Azospirillum brasilense: one gene and its partner. The protein of the gene in region 2 interacts with the protein of the main gene of each other region in a pairwise test. Links are inferred from orthologs where the notes say so. Each region holds a gene or a part of one and is shown on either strand. Other genes may lie near its edges.

Region 1 (5,214 bases), 360 kb from region 2 along the record:
CAGCGCCGACATCAGATGCTCGATGGTGCCGATGGTGGTGCCGTGGGCGTTGCCGATGACCGTGCACAGCTTGGTATCGACGACATGGTCCCAGCGCGCCGGGATCACCGCGGCGGGGCCGCTGAGATCGGTGCGCCGGAAGACAATGCCGGTGTTCGGCTCGGCCGGGGAAATCGTCAGGGTGACCGTCGCGCCCGTATGCAGCCCGACGCCCGAGCAACGCACCGGCTTCGCCAGGGTACGCTGCAGCATGCCTTCGGTCTTGATGCGATTCTGAGCCACGGTGTCTGTCCCGTTTCAATCTTGGTCTTGTGCGGTCGGTCCGCGATTTGCCGCCGGTTTCCGCCGAGGGCGGGGCGGGTCATCGCTTATGACCGCATATGCTAGGTATCATTGGCCCCTGTGGAGGACAAATCACTCTTTGTTACCGTTTGTTGCAGGGCGGTAGAGCGCCATCGCCGGACGCGAAACCGGCGTCCCCCAGACACGAAAAGACCGCCCCCGGAGCGTTCTTGCGAAGCTCTGGAGGCGGCTGAAGTCTAACAGGTTGTGGATACCCGCCGATGCCGCTTCGAAAGAGGCGGCGGCGACCGGCGGGTTGCTGTTGCCCTCAGATCAATTGGGCCAGCCTCGTTGACGCGTCAGTTGGCCTGACGGCGCAGGAAGGCGGGGATGTCCAGCGCTTCCTCGTCGATCTTTTGCGTGGTGCCGTCGCCCATCACCTGCGGGCGCGGGGCCTGGGCCATCGGCGGCTGCGGGGCGGCCATCGGCGGTTGCGGCATCACCGGCTGCTGGTGCTGCGGCTGGTGGTGCTGGGGCTGATGGTGATGCTGCGGCTGCGGGGCCGGCTGCGGCGCCGGCTCGGCCTTGCGGCCGGCCAGACCGGTGACCAGACCGAACAGGAAGTTCGGCTTGCGGGCCGGCGGCTCCGTCTGGGCGGCGGCGGCGAGCTGGCTCGACATCGGCGGGGCGTTCATCGGCTGGCGCGGGCCAGGATCGGCGGCCTTCGGGGCGATGAAGTGGCCGTCGCGGCGCTCGCTGTGCAGCGGGCCGGTGGCGACGTTGCGGGCCGGAGCGGCTTCCATGGGCTGCATGGCGTCGTGCCCCATCGGCATGTGCGGGTGGGGCGCATGCTGCGGGGCGTGCTGGACCATCGGGTCGATGGGCTGCTGGACCGGAACGTGTTGCTGGACCTCGGCCGGATGGTGCTGGGGCTGGACCTGCGGCTGGACCTGGGGCTGCGGAACGCCGCCCATCGGGCGCGGGGCCAGACCGGCGCCGGGGATCGCCGGGGCAACCGAGCCGGAGGCGAGCGGCGCCGGGGCGGCCTGCGTCAGGCCGGCCGCGCCGGCGGGCTTCTTGGCGAGGCCGCCATTGCCGCCGTTGCGGTCGGAGACCAGCGACAGGTTGACCGGATGCAGGGTGCGCGGGTTGGACATCGCCGCGGCGTCAATGCCGGTGGCGACCACCGACACGCGCATCACGCCGTCCAGCGAGCTGTCGAAGGTCGAACCGAAGATGATGTTGGCGTCCGGGTCGACCTCGTCGCGGACGCGGTTCGCCGCCTCGTCCACCTCGAACAGGGTCATGTCGTAGCCGCCGGTGATGTTGATGAGGACGCCGCGGGCACCCTTCATCGACACGTCGTCGAGCAGCGGGTTGGAGATGGCGGCCTCGGCGGCCTCGATGGCGCGGCGTTCGCCGCCGGCCTCGCCGGTGCCCATCATCGCCTTGCCCATCTCGGTCATCACCGAGCGGATGTCGGCGAAGTCCAGGTTGATGAGGCCGGGCATCACCATCAGGTCGGTCACGCCGCGCACGCCGGAATGCAGAACGTCGTCGGCCATCTTGAAGGCGTCCGCGAAGGTCGTCTTCTCGTTGGCGATGCGGAACAGGTTCTGGTTCGGGATGATGATCAGCGTGTCAACATACTGCTGCAGCTCGGCGATGCCGGATTCGGCCAGCCGCATGCGGTGCGCGCCCTCGAAGTGGAAGGGCTTGGTCACCACGCCGACGGTCAGCAGGCCGCGCTCGCGGGCGGCGCGGGCGATGACCGGGGCCGCACCCGTGCCGGTGCCGCCGCCCATGCCGGCGGTGATGAACACCATGTTGGCGCCTTCGAGGTGACCGATGATCTCCTCGAGCTGCTCCTCGGCGGAGGCCCGGCCGACGTCCGGCTTGGAGCCGGCGCCCAGGCCGCGCGTCATGGTGGTGCCGAGCTGGACGCGCTTCTCGCAGAGCGAGCCCTTCAGGGCCTGCGCGTCGGTGTTGCCGACCACGAAGTCCACGCCTTCGAGGTTGGACTTGATCATGTTGTTCACGGCGTTGCCGCCGGCGCCGCCGACACCGAAGACGGTGATGCGGGGCTTCAGCTCGGGTTCGATGCTGGGGATGGTCACGTTGATCATGTTATGGCCTCCACAACCTTTTGATTGGTTCGATGCTTTGCGTCGCGGGTTCTTTGCCCGGTTGGGTCCGGGTGGTGTTTTTAGGCAGGAATGGCGTGGTGCGGCAGGAGCCTTTTTAGGGCCGGGAACCATGTCCGGTGGGTCATAGGTTCTCCCGCAGCCACAGGCCGACGCGCCCGAAGAACCCCGTGCCGGCGCCAGCCTCATGGCCCGCCACGGGAAGTTCCGCCGGATTGCGCACGGCGTGGAGAAGGAGGCCCGCGGCGGTCGAGTAGGACGGACCGCCTTGCGCCTCGTTCAGACCGGTGATCCGCGTCGGTCGCCCGATGCGGACCTGTTTGTCCAGGATCAGCTGCGCCAACTCGCGCATGCCCGGAAGCTGGCTGGCGCCGCCCGTCAGGACGACGCGCCGGCCGACCAGCTTCGCGTAGCCGGAATGCTCCAGCCGCGAGCGGACATGCTCGAAGATTTCCTCCAGCCGCGGCTGGATGATGCGCACCAGATAGGATTTCGGCAGGTTGTTGGCGCCGAGGCGCTCCTCCTCGCCGACCTGGGGAACGTCGATCATCTCGCGCTCGTCGGCGGGGCTGTTGATGGCGCTGCCGTGCAGCGTCTTCATGCGCTCCGCATGGACGACCGGCGTGGTCAGCCCGCGCGCGATGTCGTTGGTGACGTGGTTGCCGCCCAGACGGATGCAGTCCGACCAGACCAGCGTGCCTTCGGAGAAGACGGAGATTGTCGTGGTGCCGCCGCCCATGTCGATGCAGGCGGAGCCCATCTCCATCTCGTCGTCGACCAGACAGGCGAGGCCGGATGCGTAGGGGCTGGCGACCAGACCCTCGATGTCGAGGTGGCAGCGGGCCACGCAGGTCTGCAGGTTGCGCACGGCCCCGGCGGGCGAGGTGATGACGTGGGCCTGGACGCCCAGCCGCTCGCCGTACATGCCCTTGGGATCGCGGATGCCGCGGCTGCCGTCGAGCGCGAAGCCCACGGGGATCGCGTGGACCAGCGCCTGGTCCGGGCCGACCTGCAGGCTGCGGGCGTGGGCGAGCGCGCGGCGGACGTCGCTCTCCGTCACCTCCTGGCCGGAGACGGGAACCTCGGCGTTGAAGCCGTGGGAGATCGGGGAGGACACATTGACGATCACGTCGCGGATCGTCTCGTTGGCCATCTGCTCCGCGGCGTGGACGGCGGCGCCGATGGACGTCTCCGCCGCTTCCATGTCGATGATGGCGCCGGCGCGCACGCCCGTGGCGATCTGGTGGCCGATCCCCACGATGCGCACGCCTCCCGCATCCTCGACGCGGGCGATGAGGCAGCACACCTTGGTCGAGCCGACGTCCAGCGCGGCGATGATCCCGCCGCGCGTGGCTCGTTTTGGCTTTTTCGCCCCGTTGAAGCCCATGTTCAGCACAACCCTATGGCCTCGATGCGTCCGGTCGTTCGCGTTTCAGAAAGAGGGGTTCAGAAAGAGGGGAGGCGGAGGATCACGTCTTCTTGCCCGGCTTCTTCTTGTTCTCTTCCTCCGTCCAGGGCAGGACGGCGGTGGCGGAGGTTTGCAGCACGGCGCGGTCGTTCTGGCGCAGGTCGATGGCCACGATGTCGCGGTCCAGCACCTGTCCCGTCGCGTCCATCTCCGCCAGCTGGCGCAACGCGGATTGCATGCGGGCCTCCGGCAGTTTCACCACGACACCGTTCTTCAGCTTGAGATCCCAGCGACGGTCGCCGACCCAGGAGGCGGCGCTCACCTTTTCGCGCAGAGCCGGCACGTTGTCGAGGGCCGCGAGCAGCTTCGGCACCTGCATCGGCGCGTTGGCGCCAACGACCTGCGGCAGCGTCTCGATCCGGCGGTTGCCGCGCCGCGCCAGCTCGGTTGCGTCGGCCAGCGGGCGGCCTTCGCGGTCGATGACGGTGAACTTGCGGTCGTGCTGCCAGATCGCCATCGGCTGCCGTTCGGTCAGGCGGACGAACAGGATGTCGGGCAGGTGGCGCTCGATGGAGGCCGAGGCCACCCAGGGCAGGCTTTCCAGCTTCTCCTTGGCGTCGGACAGCGTGACGGCGAGGATCGGGTCGCCGCGCTGCACGCCCAGCACGCGCAGGATGGAGGCCGGGTCGGTCTCGGTCCGGCCCTCGACCAACACATCGGCGATGGCGAAGCCGGCGGACGCACTGGTCTGGATCAGGCTTTCCTGCAGCGCCGCGGTGGTTTCGGCGATGGTGCCGCGCTGCCACGCCGACGCTGCCATGCCGGCGACGACCAGGACCGGCGTCAGCAGGATGGCCGCCTTGACCGCGGGGCGGGTCCAGCGCGGCCAGGCGCGGCGGCGGTTGCCTTTCTGGGCCGACTTCGCCATCGCGCGCGGCGGAACGGGCCTATCGTCGCGGCCCCGGTTCGCAGAGCCCCCGAAACCGGGGCGGAACTGCGGATCGATGCTCAGTCGAGTTGACATGCGGCGTTCTCCACCATCCAAGCGACGAGAGCCCCGTAGGTGAGCCCCACGGATGCGGCCTGTTCGGGAACCAGCGACAGCGGCGTCATGCCCGGCTGGTTGTTGATTTCCAGGAAAAAGAGTCCGTCGGTCCCACTTTTACGATCATCCCAGCGGAAGTCGCTGCGCGAAACGCCGCGGCACCCCAGGGTCCGATGGGCCAGGACCGCCAACCTCTTGGCTTCTTCCGCGACATGCTCGGGAATCTGCGCGGGCACAGTATGAACGGCATGACCGGCGCTGTATTTAGCCGTGTAGTCATACACCTGTGCTTCAAAGCGGATCTCCGTCACGGTCAGGGGGCGGCATTCGCCGTC
Region 2 (8,198 bases):
GCCGGTGCTGCGCTCGGCCATGGTGATGCGGCGAACCTGGGCGGAGCCGGTCTTGCCGGCCATCTCATAGCCGGGTTCGGTGATGCGCGACTTGTAGGCGGTGCCGTTCGGCGCGTTGGTCACCTCGTAGAGGCCGCGCAGGACGAGGTCGAGATTTTCCTTCTTGACCCCGATCGGCGGCCAGCTCGTCTGTTCGCCCGACAGCGCCTTGATCTGCTTGGTCAGGTGGGGCTTCACCGCGAAGCCGCCGTTGGCCAGCCGCGCGGTCATGGCGACGAGCTGCATCGGCGTGGACAGCACGTAGCCCTGCCCGATCGCCGCGATCAGCGTTTCGCCCTGCGCCCAGGGCTTGCCGAGCGCGCCCTTCTTCCAGTCGATGGAGGGGATCAGGCCCGGCCGCTCGTGCGGCAGGTCCAGCCCGGTCAGCTGCCCCATGTCGAAGCGGTTGGCCATCTCGGCGATGCGGTCGATGCCGATGCGCCGCGATACGTCGTAGAACCACACGTCGCAGGAATGGCGCAGCGCGCCGACGACGTCCACCGTGCCGTGCCCGCCCTTCTTCCAACAGTGGAAGCGGTGGTCGCCGAGGTCCATGTGGCCCGGGCAGAAGACCGTGTGGTTGCGGCTGATCAGGCCAGACTCCAGCGCCGCCAGAGCCACCACCGGCTTAAAGGTGGAACCCGGCGGGTACTGCCCGGCCACCGCCTTGTTGTTCAGCGGGGTCGCCTGGTTGGACAGCAGCTCCTCCCACAGCTCGGCGCTGATGCCCATGGTGAACTGGTTGGGGTCGTAGCTGGGATGCGAGCACAGGGCGTAGATGCCGCCGGTGTGCACGTCCATCACCACGCAGGAGGCGCTGACCTCCTGCGACAGCCGTTGCTGCACGAATTTCTGCAGGCCGATGTCGATGGTCAGCTGGACCTCGCGGCCCGGCTGACCCTCGTCGCGCGACAGCTCACGGATAACGCGCCCGACCGCATTGACTTCGAGCTGGCTGGTGCCCGCCGTGCCGCGCAGCGCCTTCTCGTGATACTTCTCCATCCCGGCCTTGCCGATGCGGAAGCCGGGCAGCGACAGCACCGGGTCGCCGTTTAGCTCCGCCTCCGACACGGCGCCGACATAGCCCAGGATGTGGGCGGTCGCCTCCGCCTCCGGGTAGTGGCGGATCTCGCCGACCTCGATGGCGACGCCCGGCAGGTCCGGCGTGTTCATCTCGATGGTGGCGACCTGTTCCCAGGTCAGGTTCTCGCGCACGGTGACCGGCACGAAGCGGCGCTTGCGGTGCAGCTCGCGCATCACGCGGCGGCGGTCGCCATCGGTCAGCGGGACGATCTTGGAGATCTTGTCCAGCGTGTCCTGGATGTTGCGCGTGCGCTCCGACACCACGACGACGCGGTAGTTCTGCTGGTTCACCGCCAACGGCGCGCCGAACCGGTCGACGATGGTGCCGCGCGACGGAGCGACCAGCCGCAGGCTGATGCGGTTCTCCTCCGCCAGCATGGTGTAGCGCGCGGATTCCACCACCTGAAGGTAATAGAGCCGCCCGACCAGAGCGGACAGACCGGCGAGCTTCAGCCCGCCCAGCACGGCGGCGCGGCGGGTCAGCAGGCGGTAGCGGTCGGTGTCGCGGTCCATCGCAGTCAAAGGCTCACATCCTCTGCCAGATCATCCCTGCCCGTCACCCTTGCCGGCTATCCCTGCAGAAACGCACGGTGGACGCGGATCAGCATCCAGGCGATCGCCGGGAAGAAGGCCATGGTCAACAGCGCCTGGAACAGCGCCGGCCGGAACGGCAGCACCGTCGCCTGGAGCGCCGAAAAGGCCAGCCATTGAATGCAGGCCACGCCCATCATGACCAGCCCGAAGCCGAACCACATCAGGGCGAAGGTGCTGGACGCCAGCACGCGCCGCTGGCTGGACACCGCCCAATGGACCAGCACCAGCACCAGCGCGTTCACCCCCAGCGGTCCGCCGGTCAGCAGGTCCTGCAGCAACCCGATCAGGAAGGCGGTGCCCGGCCCCATCAGGTCGGGCCTATGAATCGCCCAATAATAGACGGCGATGGCGGTCAGGAAAGGCGCCACCGACGCATAGCCGGGCAGCGGCACCGGGATCATCCCGGCCAGCGCCAGCATGACCGTCACCGCGAACGGGGCGAGATTCCGCCCCGTCTTGTCCAGCCGCTGCCACAGGGTCAGCGTCATTTCGACTCGGATGACGGTTCCGACTCGCTTCCCGGCAGGCTGAACTCGACCAGCTGCAGGTGCTCGACCCGCGAAAGATCGACGTTCGGTTGCACCCGGACGCCACGTTCACCAGCCGAGGACACCACGCCCACCGGCAGGCCCGGCGGGAACTGCCCGCCATGACCGGAGGTCACCACCCGCTCGCCCACCTGCACCGGGGCTTCCGGCGGCAGGTAAAGGAGCCGCGTCTGGTCGGAATTATCGCCCGCCATCACCGCCCGCTGGCGCGAGCGCTCCAGCACCACGGGGATGCGTGTGTTGATGTCGGTCAGCAGGAGGACGCGCGCCGACCACTCCCCGACCTCGATCACCCGGCCGACCAGCCCGCTGCCGGCGATGGCCGCCTGCCCCTTGCGCACCCCGTCGCGGCGGCCGGCGGTGACCACCAGCGTGCGCAGGAAAGAGCTGCCGGGAGCGGCGATGACGCGTGCCGTGATGAAGGAGGAGGACGGCTCCGGCGTCGCCTTCAGCAGCGAGCGGAGGCTGATGTTCTCCGCCTCCAGCCGCAGCGCCGCCTGCTTCCACTGCAGCAGCCGCGCGTTCTCCGCCTTCAACCGCTGGTTCTCCTCGAAGGCGTTCTGCACCTCGACCACCGACTCCACGACATGGGCGGCGGTGGCGGCGGGGCGCGAGATCGCGTCGAGGATCGGGGCGAAGGCGTCGGTCACCCGAGCGCGCGCGCTGTCCACCGACAGCGCGTCGATCCGGCCCACCATCATCAGGGCGATGGAAGCGAGCACCAGCAAGAGAAAGGAGAAGCGCTGGGCGAGCGCCCGCAGCGGAGCGGCAAGGCGCACGACGGAACCGGAATTGCGAGGCTTCACAGGATCATCCCGTCCAGGTACGCGATCCGCCCCCGGCTACGCCGGCGAATGGACGAACCACCGGGGGAACCCAACCGAGCAATACACCAATCAGTAGGCGCTGACCAAGACGTTTCGCAGCGTCTTCATCTCTTCCAGCGCCCGCCCGGTGCCCAGCGCGACGCAGGACAGCGGGTCGTCGGCGATCGACACCGGCAGGCCGGTGGCGTGGCGCAGGACGAAGTCCAAGTTGCCCAGCAGGGCGCCGCCGCCGGTCAGCACGATGCCCTTGTCCACGATGTCCGCGGCCAGTTCCGGCGCCGTGTGCTCCAGCGCGACCTTCACCGCCTCGACGATGGCCGACACCGGCTCCGCCAGGGACTCGGCGATCTGCCGCTCGGAGATGATGAGCTCCTTGGGCACGCCGTTCATCAGGTCGCGGCCCTTGATCTCCAGGATGCGGCCCTCGCCGTCTTCCGGCGGGCAGGCCGAGCCGATTTCCTTCTTGATCCGCTCCGCCGAGCCTTCGCCGACCAGCAGGTTGTGGGTGCGGCGGATGTAGCCGATGATGGCTTCGTCCATCTTGTCGCCGCCCACGCGGACCGAGCGGGAATAGACGATGCCGCCCAGCGACAGGACGGCCACCTCGGTGGTGCCGCCGCCGATGTCCACGACCATGGAGCCGGTCGGCTCCGTCACCGGAAGCCCGGCGCCGATCGCGGCGGCCATCGGCTCCTCGATCAGGAAGACGCGGCGGGCGCCGGCGGCCTCCGCCGATTCCTGGATCGCGCGGCGCTCCACGGCGGTGGAGCCCGACGGCACGCAGATGATGACCTGCGGGCTGGCGAAGCTGCGCCGGTTGTGCACCTTGCGGATGAAGTGCTTGATCATCTCCTCGGCGACTTCGAAGTCGGCGATGACGCCGTCGCGGAGGGGGCGGATGGCCTGGATGTTGCCGGGCGTGCGGCCCAGCATCATCTTCGCCTCGTCGCCGACGGCCAGCACCTGCTTCTTGCCGCGGACGTTGGCGATGGCCACGACCGAGGGTTCGTTCAGAACGATGCCGCGGCCCTTGACATAGACCAGGGTGTTGGCCGTCCCCAAATCGATCGCCATGTCGGCGGAAAGCACGCCGAGGAGTTTGGAAAGCATGGACCCGACTAACTCTTCATTGCGGTTGAGACGGCCTTGCCGGCGATGTGCCCGCTCCGATGCGGAGGGCCACGCCCGCCAACGGTTCCATAGACGAATGCCCCTTCGCGCTCAAGCGGAGAGTGCAGCCGGCACGCCTTGCCGAGCCCTGTTGCCGACGCCCGTGGGGCGGGTGCCGGCGCCGGTCCGGCGCTCTGGTCGATGGGAGGCGGTCCTTGAGGCAAGGCCGGTCCCGGCGGAATGTCCAGTCCCCGAGATGCTGGCGGATCGCCATCATTCGGTGCCCGCCACACTGCCGTGTCAGGGTTAATTTTCCGTCAACAGGAGGAGGAAGCCTCCGGCGTCCGGCCAAACGCCCCGCTCGCGGCGGGGGTATCCTTAGGCTGATTCCCAACCCGCCGCAACGGCTTTGTGTCGGGTTTGAAACCGCTCCGGCGCCCCGGTGCCGGCCCCCTCCGGCGGCCTCAATGATGGTCGGATTTCGCCGCGGCCGCAGCCTTGCCGTGCGCTCCGTGATGGCTTCCCTCCAGCCGGTCCATCAGGGCCAGCAGGACGCCCGACACCACGAAGGTCATGTGGACGATGACCATCCACATCAGGTTTTCCTTGCTGGTGTTGTCGATGTTCATGAAGCTCTTCAGCAGGTGGATGCCGGAGATCGCCACGATGGAGGCGATCAGCTTCAGCTTCAGCCCGCCGAAGTCGACCTTGCCCATCCAGTCCGGACGGTCCTTGTGATCGGCCACGTCGATCTTCGACACGAAGTTCTCGTATCCCGAGAAGATCACCATCAGCAGCAGGTTGCCGGCCAGCGACAGGTCGATCAGGGTCAGCACGGCCAGCAGCACGTCCTTTTCCTGCATCTCCAGCACATGCGGGACGATGTGGAAGATCTCCTGCGTGAACTTCGTCAGCAGAAGCACCAGCGACACGACGAGCCCCAGATAGAAGGGGGCGAGCAGCCAGCGGCTGGCGAAGATGATCTGTTCGAAACGGCGTTCGATCATGACGGTCGGCGTCCGTGCTTGGTCATAAGGGGTAGAAGGGCCGGACTCTTGCCATTTCGCACATGCGAAATCAACCGTTCCCGTGCGGCGCCCGCCGCGCCACCCCGCGGCAACGGCACTGGCCTGCGGGGCTGCGAGACGGTAAGATTTCCGGCCGTCCGCCGCACCGATAAGGCCAGCCCCATGAAGCACCCCGCCCCGCACATCGTCACCGCGTTCGAAGACGCCATGAAGCGGCTGAAGGCCAGCATCGTGCAGATGGCGGGCGCCGCGGAAACCCAGCTGGACGGCGCGCTGACCTGCCTGACCCAGCGGAACCCGGAGCAGGCCCGCGCCATCGTCGAGTCAGACGCGCGGCTCGACAGCTACGAGCACGAGATCGAGGCGAACTGCATGCGCATGCTGGTGCTGCGCCAACCGGTGGCCGACGACCTGCGCGAGGTGATCGCCGCCCTGAAGATCGCCGGCAATCTGGAGCGCGTCGGCGACCACGCCGCCAACACCGCCCGCCGCGCCGTCTCCGTGGCGGAGTTTCCCGAATCCCCGGCGATGAGCACCCTGCCCAATCTGGGCCGCCTGGTGCGCCAGCGCCTGACCACCGCGGTGGATGCCTACGTGGACGGCGACGTCGAGCTGGCGCTGCGCGTCTGGCGCACCGACGACGAGGTCGACGCGCTCTACACCAGCCTGTGCGAGAGCATCAACCAGTCGGCGGCCCGCCTGCCGGAGATGTTCACCGCCCACATGCATCTGCTGTTCATCGCCAAGAGCCTGGAGCGCATCGGCGACCACGCGACCAACATCGCGGAGGTGGTGCATTTCGTGCACACCGGCCGGCCGCTGCTCGACGAGCGCCCGAAGGCGGATCGGTCGCGGGGGGATGTGTAAGGGAAAGCGAGCGGTTGCCCCCTCCCCGACCCTCCCCCACTGACGCAGGGGAGGGAACTGCCGCCGCTGCGCATCGTCTCCCTCTCCTGCGCAGCGGGGGAGGGCCGGGGTGGGGGCAAGACAGTGCAGCGGCCCCACAAACGAAAAAGCGCGCCTCGCGGCGCGCTTTCCCGTTTCTCGATCCAGGAACCGATCAGTTCTTGGACTTGTCGACCAGACGGCGCTCGGCGATCCAGGGCATCATGGCGCGCAGCTTCTCGCCGACCTGCTCGATCGAATGCTCGGCGTTGCGGCGGCGGGTCGCCTTGAAGGACGGCTGGCCGGCCTTGCACTCCAGCATCCAATCGCGGACGAAGCGGCCGGTCTGGATGTCCTCCAGAACGCGCTTCATCTCGGCCTTGGTCTCCGGGGTGATGATGCGCGGGCCGGTCTTGTAGTCGCCGTATTCGGCGGTGTTGGAGATCGAGTAGCGCATGTTGGCCATGCCGCCCTCATACATGAGGTCGACGATCAGCTTCACCTCGTGCAGGCACTCGAAATAGGCCATCTCCGGGGCGTAGCCGGCCTCGGTCAGCGTCTCGTAGCCGGCCTTGATCAGCTCGGTCAGGCCGCCGCAGAGCACAGCCTGCTCGCCGAACAGGTCGGTCTCGCACTCTTCCTTGAAGGTGGTCTCGATGATGCCGGCGCGGCCGCCGCCGATGGCCGAGGCGTAGGACAGGGCGATGTCCAGCGCGTTGCCCGAGGCGTTCTGGTGCACGGCCACGAGGCAGGGCACGCCGCCGCCGCGCTGATACTCGCCGCGGACGGTGTGGCCGGGGCCCTTCGGCGCGATCATGAACACGTCGAGGTCGGCGCGCGGCTCGATCAGGTTGAAGTGCACGTTCAGGCCGTGCGCGAAGGCCAGGGCGGCGCCTTCCTTCAGGTTCTTGGCGAGATCGTCGCGGTAGAGGTCGGCCTGCAGCTCGTCCGGGGTGAGGATCATCACCACGTCGGCCCAGGCGGCGGCCTCGGCCGGGGACATGACCGTGAAGCCGGCGTTCTCGGCCTTCTTGATGGTGGCCGAGCCGGGGCGGAGGGCGATGCGCACGTCCTTCACGCCGCTGTCACGCAGGTTGTTGGCGTGGGCGTGGCCCTGGCTGCCGTAGCCGACGATGACGACCTTCTTCCCCTTGATCAGGTTCACGTCGGCATCACGATCATAATAGACGCGCATGGTGGTCTTCCTTGGATTTTTCGATCTGGTGGTGCGAGTTTTGCGCAGCGGAATTACTCCACCGGCGAAAGGGCCGCGTCAAGCAGAACACTGTTCGGTAGGCGGATAAAGGACGGCGGGCTGGGTCGCTTCACACTCATGGCCCGCCGTCATAAGGCCGGGATCAGAACCCGGTGGCTCCCTTGGACATGGCGACGACGCCGGTCCGGCTGGCCTCGACGAGGCCGAGCTGGGCCATCAGCCCGACGAAGTCGTCGACCTCCGCCGTCGTGCCGGTCAGTTCGAACACGAAGGATGTCAGGGTGGCGTCCACCACCTTCGCCTTGAAGATGTCGGCCAGGCGCAGCGCCTCGATGCGGCGCTCGCCGGTGCCGGCAACCTTGACCAGCGCCAGTTCGCGCTCCACCGACGGTCCCTCGTCCGTCAGGTCGTGCACCTTGTGCACCGGCACGAGCCGGTCGAGCTGGGCCTTGATCTGCTCCACCACCATGCGGGTGCCGGAGGTGACCAGGGTGATGCGCGACAGGTGGTCGGCGTTGTTCACCTCCGCCACCGTCAGGCTTTCGATGTTGTAGCCGCGGCCCGAGAACAGGCCGATGACGCGGGCCAGCACGCCCGGCTCGTTGTCCACCAGCACGGCGATGGTGTGCTTCTCGATCTTCTCTTCCACGATCCGTACTCCGCCAGAGGGCCTTCAACCGTTCGTCTTGGTCGCCGCGATCAGACCAGCACCATGCCGTCTTCCGGCGTGGCGTCGGACGGGCTGTCCTCCGGACCGAACAGGATTTCGTTGTGGGCCTTGCCGCCGGGGATCATCGGGAAGCAGTTCTCCTTCGGGTCCACGGCGATGTCGATGATGCAGGGGCGGTCGGTGACGGCGAGCATCTTC

The links.
Region 1: the proteins of AMK58_RS05545 (region 2) and ftsA interact in binary tests that used the Escherichia coli proteins (3 or more experiments, as listed by UniProt). The link is inferred for Azospirillum brasilense from one-to-one orthologs.

The regions. Positions count from the first base shown.
Region 1 is NZ_CP012914.1:860,425-865,638, forward strand. The notes cover bases 1,683-4,484. They hold ftsA (cell division protein FtsA), read right to left. Parts: upstream 3,814-4,484; coding sequence 2,551-3,813; downstream 1,683-2,550. Other genes in these bases: ftsZ (cell division protein FtsZ), read right to left, coding at 1,683-2,408; AMK58_RS03900 (cell division protein FtsQ/DivIB), read right to left, coding at 3,896-4,484. Also shown: lpxC (UDP-3-O-acyl-N-acetylglucosamine deacetylase), read right to left, coding at 1-282; more of ftsZ, read right to left, coding at 642-1,682; more of AMK58_RS03900, read right to left, coding at 4,485-4,858; AMK58_RS03905 (D-alanine--D-alanine ligase), read right to left, coding at 4,843-5,214. UniProt on the Escherichia coli protein: Essential cell division protein that assists in the assembly of the Z ring. May serve as the principal membrane anchor for the Z ring.
Region 2 is NZ_CP012914.1:1,216,381-1,224,578, reverse strand. What follows is about bases 2,182-5,123. They hold AMK58_RS05545 (rod shape-determining protein), read right to left. Parts: upstream 4,202-5,123; coding sequence 3,161-4,201; downstream 2,182-3,160. Other genes in these bases: AMK58_RS05540 (TIGR00645 family protein), read right to left, coding at 4,666-5,123; mreC (rod shape-determining protein MreC), read right to left, coding at 2,201-3,070; mreD (rod shape-determining protein MreD), read right to left, coding at 2,182-2,204. Outside these bases: mrdA (penicillin-binding protein 2), read right to left, coding at 1-1,635; more of mreD, read right to left, coding at 1,692-2,181; more of AMK58_RS05540, read right to left, coding at 5,124-5,208; phosphate signaling complex protein PhoU, read left to right, coding at 5,392-6,096; ilvC (ketol-acid reductoisomerase), read right to left, coding at 6,290-7,309; ilvN (acetolactate synthase small subunit), read right to left, coding at 7,473-7,979; AMK58_RS05520 (acetolactate synthase 3 large subunit), read right to left, coding at 8,030-8,198. UniProt on the Escherichia coli protein: Forms membrane-associated dynamic filaments that are essential for cell shape determination. Acts by regulating cell wall synthesis and cell elongation, and thus cell shape.